Regions from separate parts of the Sulfitobacter guttiformis genome, predicted to be linked through region 1. Evidence: riboswitches for the same ligand, from Rfam matches in the RefSeq annotation. Region 1 holds a riboswitch; the other holds the start of a gene.
The links. A riboswitch is a leader RNA that binds a small molecule or an ion and turns the genes downstream of it on or off. The one in region 1 is predicted to bind thiamine pyrophosphate.
Positions count from the first base shown of each region.

Region 1 (6,525 bases):
GGATACACTCGATATCATGGGCTGGGATGTAGACGAGGCAGGATTCGGTGTGGTATTTGACCGCTCTATTCCCGCGTTTGTTTCGGCAGAATTCGCGGTAGCCACAAAGGGCGCCCTCGAAGCAGCAGATCTCGATCATGTTCAAATTGACCGCTACGTCTGTCACCCGGGCGGTGCAAAAGTAGTAGACGCTATAGAAGACGCACTTCACCTTGAGCATGGATCCCTCGATGCCGAGCGGGACACACTGCGCACTACGGGAAACATGTCGGCCCCCACCGTCATGTTTGTGATAAAGGCCGTTTTGCAAGCAGGCCACACGGGCCAGATGATGTCATGTGCTCTGGGTCCAGGATTCACTGCATCCTTCCTTCCCTTTCAGGTCAGCGCGCAGGCCGCATGATGCAAACAGCAACCTTTCTGTTTCTCGCCTTCATCATTATCCAGCGCCTTAGCGAACTGGTTATTGCAAAACGAAACACCGCAAAGCTCCTGCCCAAAGGGGCTTATGAGGTTGGGGCCGCACATTATCCGGTAATGGTTGCGATGCACACTGCATGGATCACCTGTTTGGTAGTTTTCGGATATGACGAGGCGGTAGACTTGACTTGGCTCGGTGCTTTTGCAGTTCTGCAAGTATTGCGCCTTTGGATATTGGGCAGTCTGGGCAGACGCTGGACCACTCGGATCATTGTCCTCGAAGGACCGCTCGTTGTCCGGGGTCCTTTCAAGTATTTTGCTCATCCCAACTACATGCTTGTCGTGGCCGAGATCATCGTGGCACCAATGGTAATTGGGCTTGGCTGGGTTGCGGTGATATTCACAATACTCAATGCAGCTATGTTGTGGGTCCGGATCCGGATCGAGCACAACGCTTTGGCCCCATTCAGAGCGACGTAGAAGTGTTTTCGGGAATCGGTTTTGGTGCGCAAAAGATTGGATTGGCGGCACTGACATTTCCCAAGATCGTAGCCACATTCATTTTGGTCCTGACCATTTTGATTGGCGCAAGCGTTCCCCGCGTCACATTCGACGATGACATCCACCGTGTGTTCTTGTCTGACAGCCCCCTTTCAGATGCCCAGCGCGCGTATGAAAAGGACCAGTCTCCGCCGCTCGGCACCGTCTTAATACTGGTAAAAGCCGAACACGCTTTCACTGCGCCCCAGATGTCGGATCTGCGCGATCTTACGCTCGATCTGGAATTTCTGGAGGGTGTAGCAGCAGTTGCTTCTCCTTTTATCCTACGTTCGCCACCGGAAGCGGATGCCCCTTCGGGCAAGCCTCTTTTCACGTACGAAATTCCGGATGATTTCGGTACTGACCTGACCGCCTTCAAGGAAATAAACACCGGCCTTCCGACATTTCTCGACAATTCGCTGACAGACTGTAATATCGGCATCCCCAATTCAGCAGCTACACTATATCCACAAACTTCGGAAAATTCGCCGACTTTTGGCCTGCGATCTAAACATAATCACAGGGCAAAAGTGCTCCTGTTCGAAACCTTACAGCCGGTGCAACTCCGGAAGAAATGCAATTCCAAAATATTTGACACGGATTTTTCTTACCGCTAGACGTGGTGCATCCGTTGGGGTGCCTGACAAGGCTGAGAGGCGAAAGCTGACCCATCGAACCTGATCCGGGTCATTCCGGCGTAGGGAACGGAGTAAAGCTTTGGCATTAATGCCATATTTCCCTCCTGTTTTCTATGCTGCTGGCCCTTTTGCAAAATGGGGCTGCTATGTTTTCTCAGGCACTAACGATTGCGGGCTCCGACAGTGGTGGCGGCGCGGGCATTCAGGCCGATCTCAAGACTTTCAGCGCTTTAGGCGTTTATGGCGCCAGTGTGATCACGGCAGTGACTGCGCAAAATACCCGTGCGGTCACAGCCGTCGAAACGCTGTCCCCTGTCATGATTTGCGCCCAGATAGATGCAGTCCTTGGCGATCTAGCGATAGCAGCGGTAAAAATCGGCATGCTGGGCGATGCGGACGCGATTGATGCTGTGGCAGGCAGGCTTGCCAATAGCGCGGTGCCGATTGTCCTTGATCCTGTGATGGTCGCTAAGTCGGGTGATGTCCTTTTGGCAGTAGAGGCTGTCGATAGCTTGCGCGCGCGCATGGTGCCTTTGGCCACACTATTGACCCCGAACTTGCCGGAGGCCGCATGCCTGCTGGGAACAGACGAAGCGGTGGACGAGTATCAAATGCTGGAACAAGGACGTACGCTTCTAGCCCTTGGACCCCGTGCGGTTTTGATGAAGGGGGGGCATACCAGCGGCAAAAATTGCGTTGATTTGTTGATTACGAAAGATGATGTGATCAGGCTGTCAGCTCCACGGCACGCCACACGCAATACACATGGCACGGGCTGCACGCTGTCAGCGGCGGTTGCCGCAGGGCTCGCGCGCGGGATGCCCCTGCCAGACGCCGTCAGGAAGGCCCATGCCTATCTGCAGGCAGCCATTGCGGCTGCGGATCTGCTGGACGTTGGCAATGGCCATGGCCCTGTCCATCACTTCCATGCGCTTTGGACCTGTGAAGGTTTCCCGCAATGACAGATGTAACCATCCTTGGCGCTGGCGTAGCAGGTTTGTGGGCCGCACGGTCATGCCTTTTGCGCGGTATTCGCCCAAGATTGCTGGACCGGACCGGCGCGGCAGGGCGGCATAGCTGTTCGTGGTGGGCGGGCGGAATGCTTGCTCCGGAATGCGAAGGAGCCACGGCAGAGCCGCCCGTAATGCGCCACGGACGGTTAGCAGCATCACTGTGGCAGGGCGTCACAAATGTTTATAAACGTGGTACACTGGTCCTTGCACCCGACAGGGACCGTGCCGAATTGGGCCGTTTCGCCGCGCGCACCAGCGGCCATACGGTCTGCGACGCAGCCGCAATTGCATCTCTCGAACCTGATCTGGAAGGCTGCCATAAACGTGGGCTTTTCTTTGAGGGCGAGGCACATCTGGACCCGCGACAGGCCCTCACTGATTTAGCCGACAGCCTCGAAGCATCGGGCGTTCGCGTCGAGATTGCCGATCTGCACCCGCGGGACATTACCGGACTGATAATTGATTGTCGCGGGCTGGCGGCCGCTGAGAGTCTGGATGGCTTGCGTGGCGTGCGCGGAGAGATGATCATTCTGCAAACGGACGAAGTTACGCTGAACCGCCCTGTACGCCTGCTGCATCCGCGCCATCCCCTTTATGTGGTTCCGCGTGCCGGTGGATTGTTCATGCTGGGCGCCACCCAAATCGAGAGCGAGGCACGCGGCCCCATAACAACACGATCGGCGCTGGAGTTATTATCAGCAGCCTATGCCCTAGATCCACGATTTGCCGAAGCCGCGATCGTCGAAACAGGGGCGGATCTGCGACCGGCCTTCTCCGACAACGTGCCACGTGTCGTGCGACGCGGCCAAGTTTTGCACCTCAACGGGTTGTTTCGACACGGCTACTTAATGGCACCTGCATTGGCTGAACAGGCGGCAGAATTTCTTTTAACTGGTGTAAGGGGAGACCTATTCCATGAAGATTGAAGTGAACGGTGAAGTCCGCGAGATCGCGTCAAATAATCTGGATACTGCACTTGCCGAGCTGGGTTGGGGCGAAGCGCGGGTGGCGACAGCCTTGAACGGCAGCTTTGTGCCCGCCGCCATGCGCGCGACGGCCGCGCTGTCGAACGGTGACCGTCTCGAAGTTTTAACTGCAATGCAGGGGGGCTGAGACATGCGCGACTTTTACGGCGTCACCCTACAAACCCCGATGATGTTGGGCACCGCACGCTATCCCTCGCCCAGCGTGATGGAGGCCGCCTTTATAAGCAGCGGCGCATCCGTCGCCACGGTATCGTTGCGCCGCGAGCGCGGTGCAGGGCAGGCTTTTTGGGACATGGTACGAGGGCTGGGTGTGCATCTGCTGCCCAATACTGCAGGTTGCCATTCTGCGCGCGAAGCAATCACCACAGCGCAGATGGCAAGGGAATATTTCCAAACCGACTGGATCAAACTGGAAGTTATCGGCCACGCCGATACCTTACAACCTGATCCTTTCGGGCTGGTGGAGGCGGCAGAAGCGCTCTGCGCTGACGGCTTCAACGTATTCCCCTACACCACCGAGGATCAGGTACTGGCGTCGCGTCTGGTGGAGGCAGGTTGCCGCGTACTCATGCCATGGGGCGCACCAATCGGATCGGGAATGGGGCTGAACAATATCCATGGGTTACGCACGCTGCGCGCTGCGTTTCCCGATGTCGCGATGGTGATTGATGCGGGTCTTGGCCTTCCCAGCCATGCGGCACAGGCCATGGAGCTGGGATTTGACGCAGTACTGCTCAATACAGCAGTGGCCGAAGCGGACGATCCTGTCGCGATGGCCCGCGCCTTTGGACTGGCAGCACAGGCGGGCGCGTTGGCTGCCACCGCCGGTCCCATGGGCCAACGCGATATGGCCGCACCCTCGACCCCTCTGATCGGAAAGGCATGGCTATGACGCTACCGCGCTTCTATCCCGTTTTTGACAGTGCTGACTGGATTGCTCGCGCCGTACCCCTCGGAGTGCGGCTGGTGCAATTGCGCATGAAAGACCAGCCCGATGATACTTTGCGCGCACAGATCATTGAGGCGCTGAGCCTGTGCCGGCGCCACGGGGCCGCGCTGGTTGTCAACGACCACTGGCAACAGGCGATTGATCTGGGCGCTGACTGGCTGCATCTAGGGCAGGAAGATCTGGACACTGCAGATATGGCCGCGATCCGCCGCGCAGGTCTTAAAGTGGGGGTATCTACCCATGACCATGCGGAGCTGGATCGTGCGCTCTCGCTGGCGCCCGACTATATCGCTCTTGGCCCCGTATATCCCACAATCCTCAAAAAGATGAAATGGACCGAGCAAGGACTTGACCGGCTGACAGAATGGAAAGGCTTGATAGGGGATATACCGCTTTGTGCAATTGGCGGGATGTCAGTGGCGCGTGCTGCTGGTGCATTTGCCGCCGGTGCAGATACTGTTGCGGCGGTTACCGACATCACGCTCAATGCTGATCCCGATGCCCGTATAGCGGCATGGCTGGATGTGGCGGGATGAATCGCTACGCACGCCAAATTGCGCTGTCGCAAGTTGGGCCCTCTGGTCAGGCGCGGCTGCGGGATGCCCATGTTTTGGTGGCGGGAGCAGGCGGCCTGGGTATGCCGGTGCTGCAATATCTGGTGGGCGCCGGCGTCGGCACGATCACACTAATCGACGGCGATTGTGTGGCGATTACAAACCTGCACCGCCAGCCGCTATACCGAATGAGCGACGTCGGCCGCCCCAAAGTGGATGCCGCAGCACAAGCGATGAAGGCCCTGAACCCCGAGGTGACACTACACGCAATATGTGAATGGCTCACACCGCAGAATGCGCCGCTTCTGGTCGCTCAAGCGGATCTGATCATTGATTGTGCCGATACTTTCGCGGCGAGCTTTACGCTCTCGGATGCAGCCCATCCGTTAGGCAAGCCGTTGATCAGCGCCTCGGCTCTCGGGCTGTCAGGCTATGTGGGGGGATTTTGCGGACCGGCCCCCTCATTGCGGGCAGTCTTTCCTGATTTGCCCAGCAGTGCTGCCACGTGTGAGACAGCAGGAGTCCTTGGACCTGTCGTGGCCATAATCGGCGCGACACAGGCGCAGATGGCACTGGCGGTTTTGCTCGAATTCTCACCTTCTCCGCTGGGTCAGATGATGATCGTTGACACTGCAAACTGGCGGATGTCCGGTTTTCGATTTGATGGCGCACCCGAGCCTGCCTCGCCTGCACCTTTCATCGCGCAAAGTCAGATCAGGCCTGAGGATTTCGTGATCGATCTGCGCACTGAAGCAGCCCTGCCCTTCAGTGCTGCGGCGTTGCACCTGTCCAGTCGGTCCCTGCACGATCTGGAACTACCCACGCCAGATACTCGCATTGTGCTGGCCTGCCGCACAGGCCTGCGCGCGCATCACGCCGCTGCCGATCTTCGTAAACGTTGGGCGGGTGATATTGCCCTTCTTGCCGTGACTGAAATTTAATATCCCTGGAGTACCCAATGAAACATTTTCTAGCAGCCCTCACCCTAACCCTTACGACGACGCCTGCATTTGCGCAAGACAAGATGACCATTATGCTCGACTGGTTCGTAAACCCAAATCACGGGCCGATCATCATCGCGCAGGAAAAGGGCTACTTTGCGGAAGCAAACCTCGAGATAGAAGTAATCACGCCCGCTGATCCCAACGATCCACCGCGTATGGCCGCAGCAGGGCGCGTTGATCTTGCGGTAAGCTATCAACCCGAATTACACCTGAATGCTCGTGACGGTCTGGGGCTGGTTCGGGTCGGGACACTGATCGAGACACCGATGACATGCCTGGTCGTGCGTGGAGATGGCCCCGTGGAATCCGTGGCTGATCTGGCGGGTCGCAAGGTAGGGTTTGCCGTGGCGGGCCTCCAAGAGATGCTGTTGGACGCAATGCTGCTCCATAATGGCGTAGACCCTTCGGAGGTCGAGCAGAT
Region 1 covers NZ_RAQK01000001.1:1,088,111-1,094,635, forward strand. The annotation lists gene C8N30_RS05325 (type III polyketide synthase) at 1-403, shown strand, start outside; gene C8N30_RS05330 (isoprenylcysteine carboxyl methyltransferase family protein) at 403-900, shown strand; gene C8N30_RS05335 (hypothetical protein) at 846-1,577, shown strand; TPP riboswitch at 1,583-1,681, shown strand; gene thiD (bifunctional hydroxymethylpyrimidine kinase/phosphomethylpyrimidine kinase) at 1,745-2,560, shown strand; gene C8N30_RS05345 (FAD-dependent oxidoreductase) at 2,557-3,537, shown strand; gene thiS (sulfur carrier protein ThiS) at 3,527-3,724, shown strand; gene C8N30_RS05355 (thiazole synthase) at 3,728-4,489, shown strand; gene C8N30_RS05360 (thiamine phosphate synthase) at 4,486-5,082, shown strand; gene C8N30_RS05365 (HesA/MoeB/ThiF family protein) at 5,079-6,041, shown strand; gene C8N30_RS05370 (ABC transporter substrate-binding protein) at 6,059-6,525, shown strand, end outside.

Region 2 (6,525 bases), 360 kb from region 1:
GAATACCCTGCCACCCCTGCAACAAAAGGCGCGTTGCGAGGGGCATGTTGAAAAACACATGGGCGAGTACAACACCCTGTAGTCCATAAATTGATACCGTAGGCAGGCCCAGCCCCTCCAGCCCCGCATTTACCCATCCATTGCGCCCAAAAACCGCTAAAAGCCCCAGCACAGCAACAATTACCGGCAAAATGAAAGGGGCGCCCAGAAGTGTGACAAGCACCCCGCGCCCGACGAACCGTCGCCGTGCAAGTGCCCGCGCCACCGGCACTGCAAGGATGCAGGAGAGGATAGATGAGCAAGCTGCCTGCACAACTGTGAACCGTACAGCCGCCCAATCGCTCGGCCCCAATCCAACCCCCAACTCCGCACGGCTCGCGACAGCTGCCAGTGCAAGCAGGATCAACGACAGCACAATCAGTGCCGCGCTGAACCCCGACTTTGGACTGATTGAAGCGCCGGTTACTGCGACAGCGCTTTGAGCCATTCGGCCAAAGCCTCCTCACGCACTGCAGGCACTTCGTCGACTGGCGTCAGCAACGCTTTTGCCGGAACAATCAACGTTTCAAACCCTTCGGGAAGCCCTCCCGCAGGTGTCACAGCGGGATACATCCAGTTCGTTGTCGGCAAAATCGTTTGAGCCGCCTCACCGACCATAAAGTTCAGAAACAAATCGGCTAGCTCGGGCTGGTCCGTTCCCGCCAGTTTGCCCGCAACTTCGATTTGCATGTAATGACCTTCGTCAAATGCCGCTGCCGCTTTGCCGTCATCTTGTTCCGCAATCAGGTGGTAGGCAGGTGAGGTTGTATAGCTCAGAACCATATCGGCCTCGCCCTCCAGAAACAGGCCGTAAGCTTCCGACCAGCCTTTTGTCACGGTTACGACATTGTCGGCCAGACCGTCCCAGATTGCCGGCGCATCATCGCCATACGCTGCTTTCACCCACATCAGCAGACCCAGACCGGGTGTCGAGGACCGCGGATCCTGAATAACGATCTTCAGATCACTTTCACCCAGCGCTGTGAAATTCGCAGGCGGGATCAGATCCTTGTTGTGGACAAACGCGAAATAGCCCCAGTCATATGCAGCAAAAACAGGGTCCGCCCACGCAATGGGAAGTGTATATTCCGCCTCTACCGCAGTCTCTGCAAACAGACCTGTTTCTTTTGCCGCCGCGATCAGGGAAGTATCAAGACCCATCACCACATCCGCATCAGAGCGCTCCCCTTCCAGCTTAAGCCGAGCCAAAAGTGCGGCCCCGTCCCCGAGACCGACAAGCTTGAGATCGCAGCCGCAGGTCTCTTCAAAAGCTTTTTCGATTGCAGGACCTGGCCCCCATTCGCTCACAAAACTGTCATAGGTATAGACAACTAGTTCGGGCGTCTCCGCCAATGCAGCGGTCGCCGCCAGTGTTGCAGTCGCAAACGTGAGATACTTCATCGCATCCTCCAAATTGCGGCGCAGAGAGGTGATGGAAGTATGTCCAGACCTTCCCTCCGCCGGTGTTAACCGGTTCAGGTTCGACGGGTCAGCTTTCGCAATCTCAGCACAAAGGTGCTCCCCGAGGTATGAACAGGGTTAGGAGGGGCGCGTCCCTTTGGCAAGCCAAAACCACTTGAGGCACTGCCGCTCGCCCGCTAAGGCAGTGTGCAAAGGAGACCTCCCATGTCGATGAACAGCTTTGGCCATCTTTTCCGCGTGACCACTTGGGGCGAAAGCCACGGCCCTGCATTGGGGGCAACTGTCGATGGCTGCCCTCCTGGCGTCGAGGTCACGCCTGAAATGATCCAGCACTGGCTCGACAAGCGCAAACCAGGCCAGAACAAATACACTACTCAGCGCCGTGAGGCAGACGAGGTACGGATTCTGTCCGGTACCTTCGAGGGCGTCACGACCGGCACACCAATCCAACTAATGATCGAGAACACCGATCAACGCTCCAAGGACTATGGCGACATCAAGGATAAGTTTCGCCCCGGTCATGCCGATATTACCTATTTCCAGAAATACGGTGTGCGGGATTATCGCGGCGGCGGGCGTTCCTCGGCGCGCGAAACGGCTAGCCGCGTAGCCGCAGGCGGTCTGGCCCGTGAGGCGATCAAAGCGATTGCCCCGAATGTCCAGATCACAGGCTACATGGTGCAAATGGGCCCTAACAAGATCAACCGCGATGCCTTTGACTGGGACCAGATTGCGCAAAACCCGTTTTGGGTACCCGATGCGCAGGCCGCGACCGATTGGTCAGCCTATCTCGATGATCTGCGTAAATCAGGGTCCTCTGTAGGTGCGATAATCGAAGTCACCGCACGCGGCGTACCGGCAGGGATCGGCGCGCCAGTCTACGCCAAACTCGATACCGATCTAGCCGCCGCAATGATGAGCATCAACGCCGTCAAGGGCGTCGAGATTGGCGAGGGCATGTCCGCCGCGATGCTAACCGGAGAGCTTAACGCAGACGAAATCTTCATGGGGGATGACGGTCAGCCGCGCTATTCCTCCAACCACTCTGGCGGGATTTTGGGCGGGATCAGTACAGGTCAGGACATTGTTGTCCGCTTTGCGGTCAAGCCCACCTCGTCAATCCTCACCACCCGTAAGACAATCACGAAACAGGGCGAGGAAACCGAGATTATTACTAAAGGTCGCCATGACCCCTGTGTTGGTATTCGCGCCGTGCCTGTGGGCGAAGCGATGATGGCTTGTGTTATTCTTGACCACCTTCTGCTGCACCGCGGCCAGATTGGTACAAATCGCGGGCACATCGGTTAGGGGCGGCTTAGAATATGTGGTATACCTTGCACCAACTGCTCCAATATACCCTACGGCAATCGTGAGCGGACTAGCATCCGCAACCCGGCATACTGCGGAACCAGAACACCCGCGAGGCGCGTGATTTCAACTTCCGGTAGTATCGTATGTGCTGGAGAGGCCGCACAAATCCACCGTGCATCTTAAGAAGCACGGCCCCCGAAATATCGGGTCTACATCTCCCGCCACTCGCTGCGGTGCGCAGAAAACAGCCTCTGTGCTCCCCGCGCAGGGCCGCGATTGAAATACTGTCAAACAACGCCACAATGCGTTCAACGTCATCTGCACCGGGCTGGCCAACCAGCAGGGTAAAAGCATCCGCCACAGCTTTGCTTTCGCAATACTCAAGCACACGCAGATAGGTTTTTTTGTCTTTGAACCCCTTATATAGATCGCCCCGCGTCAGCCCCATTCCCTCCAGCAAGTCTGGGAGGGAAGCATCCTGATCGCCATGCCGCCAAAAGACATCTGTCGCCTTGCGGATCGCCTCGACTTCGTCGAACTCTCTCGGCCGTGCCTTAAACTAACCTCAGTCTTATTTTGAACCAACCGATACAAAAATCACGCAGCTGCGTTTTGCAACATTCGGCTCCTAACTCCAAAGAGGGTTTGATACATAAATATAAATCCGAACAAGGAACCTACTTATAGGGCCTATCTCCTCTGCCCTGCTTGTCCTGTCTATCGCGCTCGCTGCACCTACGTTTACCGCCGCCGATCCAACTGGTACTTTTGGCGCCGCAAGCGATCATATTACGACAGGCTGTATCGCAGTTTCGAAAAATGCAAATGGCTCATACACCACCACCCTTAGTGACGGCTTCCCGCTTGATGGCGCCCCTGACCCAAGCGTGGACGTCGAAAAAGATGGCGCGTATGTCAGGGGCACCAGTGTCGGTGCTCTCAACTCCGTCAAAGGCGATCAAAGTTTTATCGTGCCCGCATTGGTTAACGTAGACGGCCTCAACGAGATCTACATCTGGTGGGACCAATTCGCCGTGCCCCTCGGTGTTGCGTTACTGAAATAATGTTGCGCGGGCAGCGGCTTGCACAGTTGCTGCCTGCTTGATCTTTTTGGCCCAAGGGCGCACATAAAATCATGGCGCAGAACATGACAGCAAACAGGCCGGGCACGGCGATCACACTCAGGCTGTGTTCTCTTTTTTTGTTCATGGTAATGGCGGCATTGATCAAAAGCGCCTCGGAAACTGTTCCACCGCCGCAGGCCGTCTTTTTTCGCTCCGTCTTTGCTTTTCCCGTGATCATTCTGTGGCTTTGGCAACAGCATGATCTGCGTACCGGTCTGATCCCCCAGAACTTCGTGGGCCATGTCTGGCGCGGCATCTTCGGCACCACGGCCATGGCGCTTACCTTTGGCGGCCTTGGCCTGCTGCCCCTGCCCGAAGTGACGGCAATCGGCTATGCCACACCGATGTTTACCGTCCTGTTTGCTGCAGTACTGCTGGGCGAGCGAGTGCGTCTATTTCGATTGTCCGCAGTGGCTTTGGGGCTGATCGGCGTGTTGATTGTGCTGGCACCGCGCCTTTCACTCGAGGCGGATGCGGTTACACGCACGGCCACTATAAGCGCCTTGATGGTGCTGGCCGCATCTGTGTTGCGTGCATTGGTACAGATCCATGTGCGAAAGCTGGTCCAGACCGAACACACGGCTGCCATCGTGTTTTACTTTTCACTGACTGCCACCTGCCTTTCGTTGCTCACCTATCCTCTGGGCGAGTTGACCGGCTGGAGCGCCCTCGACTGGATCACACCGACATGGCAGGTCGCGGGTTTAATGGTCGCGGCGGGCATGATCGGCGGGATTGCCCAGATTCTCGTTACGTCCTCGCTGCGCTTCGGCGCAGCCTCCATGCTCGCGCCTTTCGACTATTCCTCGATGATTTTTGCCAGCCTCATCGGATGGGCCGTATTTGGAGAACTGCCCACCGTGGCCATCCTTACTGGTGCCGCACTGGTGATCGCGGGCGGCGTGTTGATTATATGGCGCGAGCGCCAGTTGGGACTGGACAGAAGCAAATCAAAGGCCAATGTGCCCCCGCAAGGAACCCCGGAATAATGCCCCCTAAAGGAGACACCAGATGACCGACACCACAGACCACAAAACTAAAATGCAAGAACGTCAAACCGAACAACGCAAACGCGTGTCCGAGTTGAAAGACCCTGAAAAGGGGCTGGTTCTTGTCCATACCGGCGCAGGAAAGGGTAAATCCTCGTCCGCATTTGGCGTGATTGTACGTGCGCTGGGCTGGAAACAGAAAGTAGGCGTTGTGCAGTTCATCAAAGGCAAATGGAAAACCGGCGAGCGCCAGTTTTTCGACCGTCTGGGCGAGGTCACATGGCACACAATGGGGGAAGGTTTCACGTGGGATACCCAAGATAAGGACCGCGACATTGCAGCCGCCCAAGCGGCCTTTGCCAAAGGGCGCGAGATGATGGAAAGCGGTGAATACGACCTTATCGTCATGGACGAGATCAACATCGCGATGCGGTATGACTACCTTTCGGTTGCTGATGTCCTCGCAGGACTTGAGGCGCGGGACAAGCGAACAGGCGTTATACTGACCGGTCGTGACGCCAAACCGGAGCTCTGCGATTATGCCGATCTGGTCACAGAGATGACCGAGGTAAAGCACCCGTTCAAGGCAGGGATTAAGGCGCAGCGCGGTGTGGATTACTAAACCGCGCAAATCCGATTAGTCCCGCCAAACGGGAATCCCGTGCTAACCTCCAACTACTGACGGAGCGAATCGTCCCGCGAGAGGACGCGCACGTCCAACTGTGGAGGATTAATATGACTTTTACGAAACTTACGGCCCTGTGTGTCGGGCTCACGCTTGGTGCTGGGGCCGCATTTGCAGACTGCACCTCGACCAGCCAGTGGGGGGCGGAGGACACCCTCGGCTCTGCAAATCTGGTCACCCCCGAGCGCACGCTGGCCGCCGCATCATTGATCAAACAAGGCAAATCCATGCCGCTGGGTATTGCGATCGGGCCGAACACACCGGCATTTCCGCCCCGCTCGCTCAACCTGCAAATTGTACAGCCGAACCAGCAAGGTGGGCAAAAGCTGTCCGGCTTCGGCTATGAAGGCAATTACAATGATGACATCCTGCAAACCTGGATAGGGATCGGCTCGCAACTTGACGGATTAGGGCACCTTGGCGAAGGCGGGCATTACTACAACTGCCTCGACGAAAAAGAGATCAGCGCCATCACCGGTCTGACCAAGCTTGGTACACATGCCGTGCCGCCACTGGTCGGCCGTGCCGTAATCCTCGATATGGCAGCCAATGCGGGTGTCGACGTGATGCCCGCAGGAGCGCACTTTGGAGAGGCCGAGATCAAAGCCGCCGCTGAGGCACAGGGCGTGACCATGGGCGAAGGTGACATCATCCTGTTCCACACCGGCTGGACCGAAGGTATGATTGAAAGTGATCCGGCTGCATGGGGAAGCACAGAACCGGGCCTGAGCAACGAAGGCGCCGTCTACATTGCTTCGCTAAACCCGATGGCGGTTGGCGCGGACACTTGGGGTCTCGAACCGATCCCGCCTGCTCCGGGTGACAAAGTGTTCTATGGCCATGTTACCCTTCTGAAGGAAAACGGGATCTACATTCTGGAAACGATGAATGTAGGTCCGCTTTTGCGTGAAGGAGTGAACGAGTTTATGTTTGTTCTAGGCCAACCCCGCATCAT
Region 2 covers NZ_RAQK01000001.1:1,444,638-1,451,162, forward strand. The annotation lists gene C8N30_RS07195 (thiamine/thiamine pyrophosphate ABC transporter permease ThiP) at 1-487, opposite strand, end outside; gene thiB (thiamine ABC transporter substrate binding subunit) at 463-1,440, opposite strand; TPP riboswitch at 1,475-1,574, opposite strand; gene aroC (chorismate synthase) at 1,666-2,769, shown strand; gene C8N30_RS07210 (hypothetical protein) at 2,840-3,220, opposite strand; gene C8N30_RS19295 (DM13 domain-containing protein) at 3,660-3,836, shown strand; gene C8N30_RS07215 (DMT family transporter) at 3,908-4,885, shown strand; gene cobO (cob(I)yrinic acid a,c-diamide adenosyltransferase) at 4,908-5,507, shown strand; gene C8N30_RS07225 (cyclase family protein) at 5,621-6,525, shown strand, end outside.
Region 2: it holds a riboswitch for thiamine pyrophosphate, as region 1 does, so the genes downstream of both, thiB (thiamine ABC transporter substrate binding subunit) here and thiD (bifunctional hydroxymethylpyrimidine kinase/phosphomethylpyrimidine kinase) in region 1, are expected to answer to the same signal.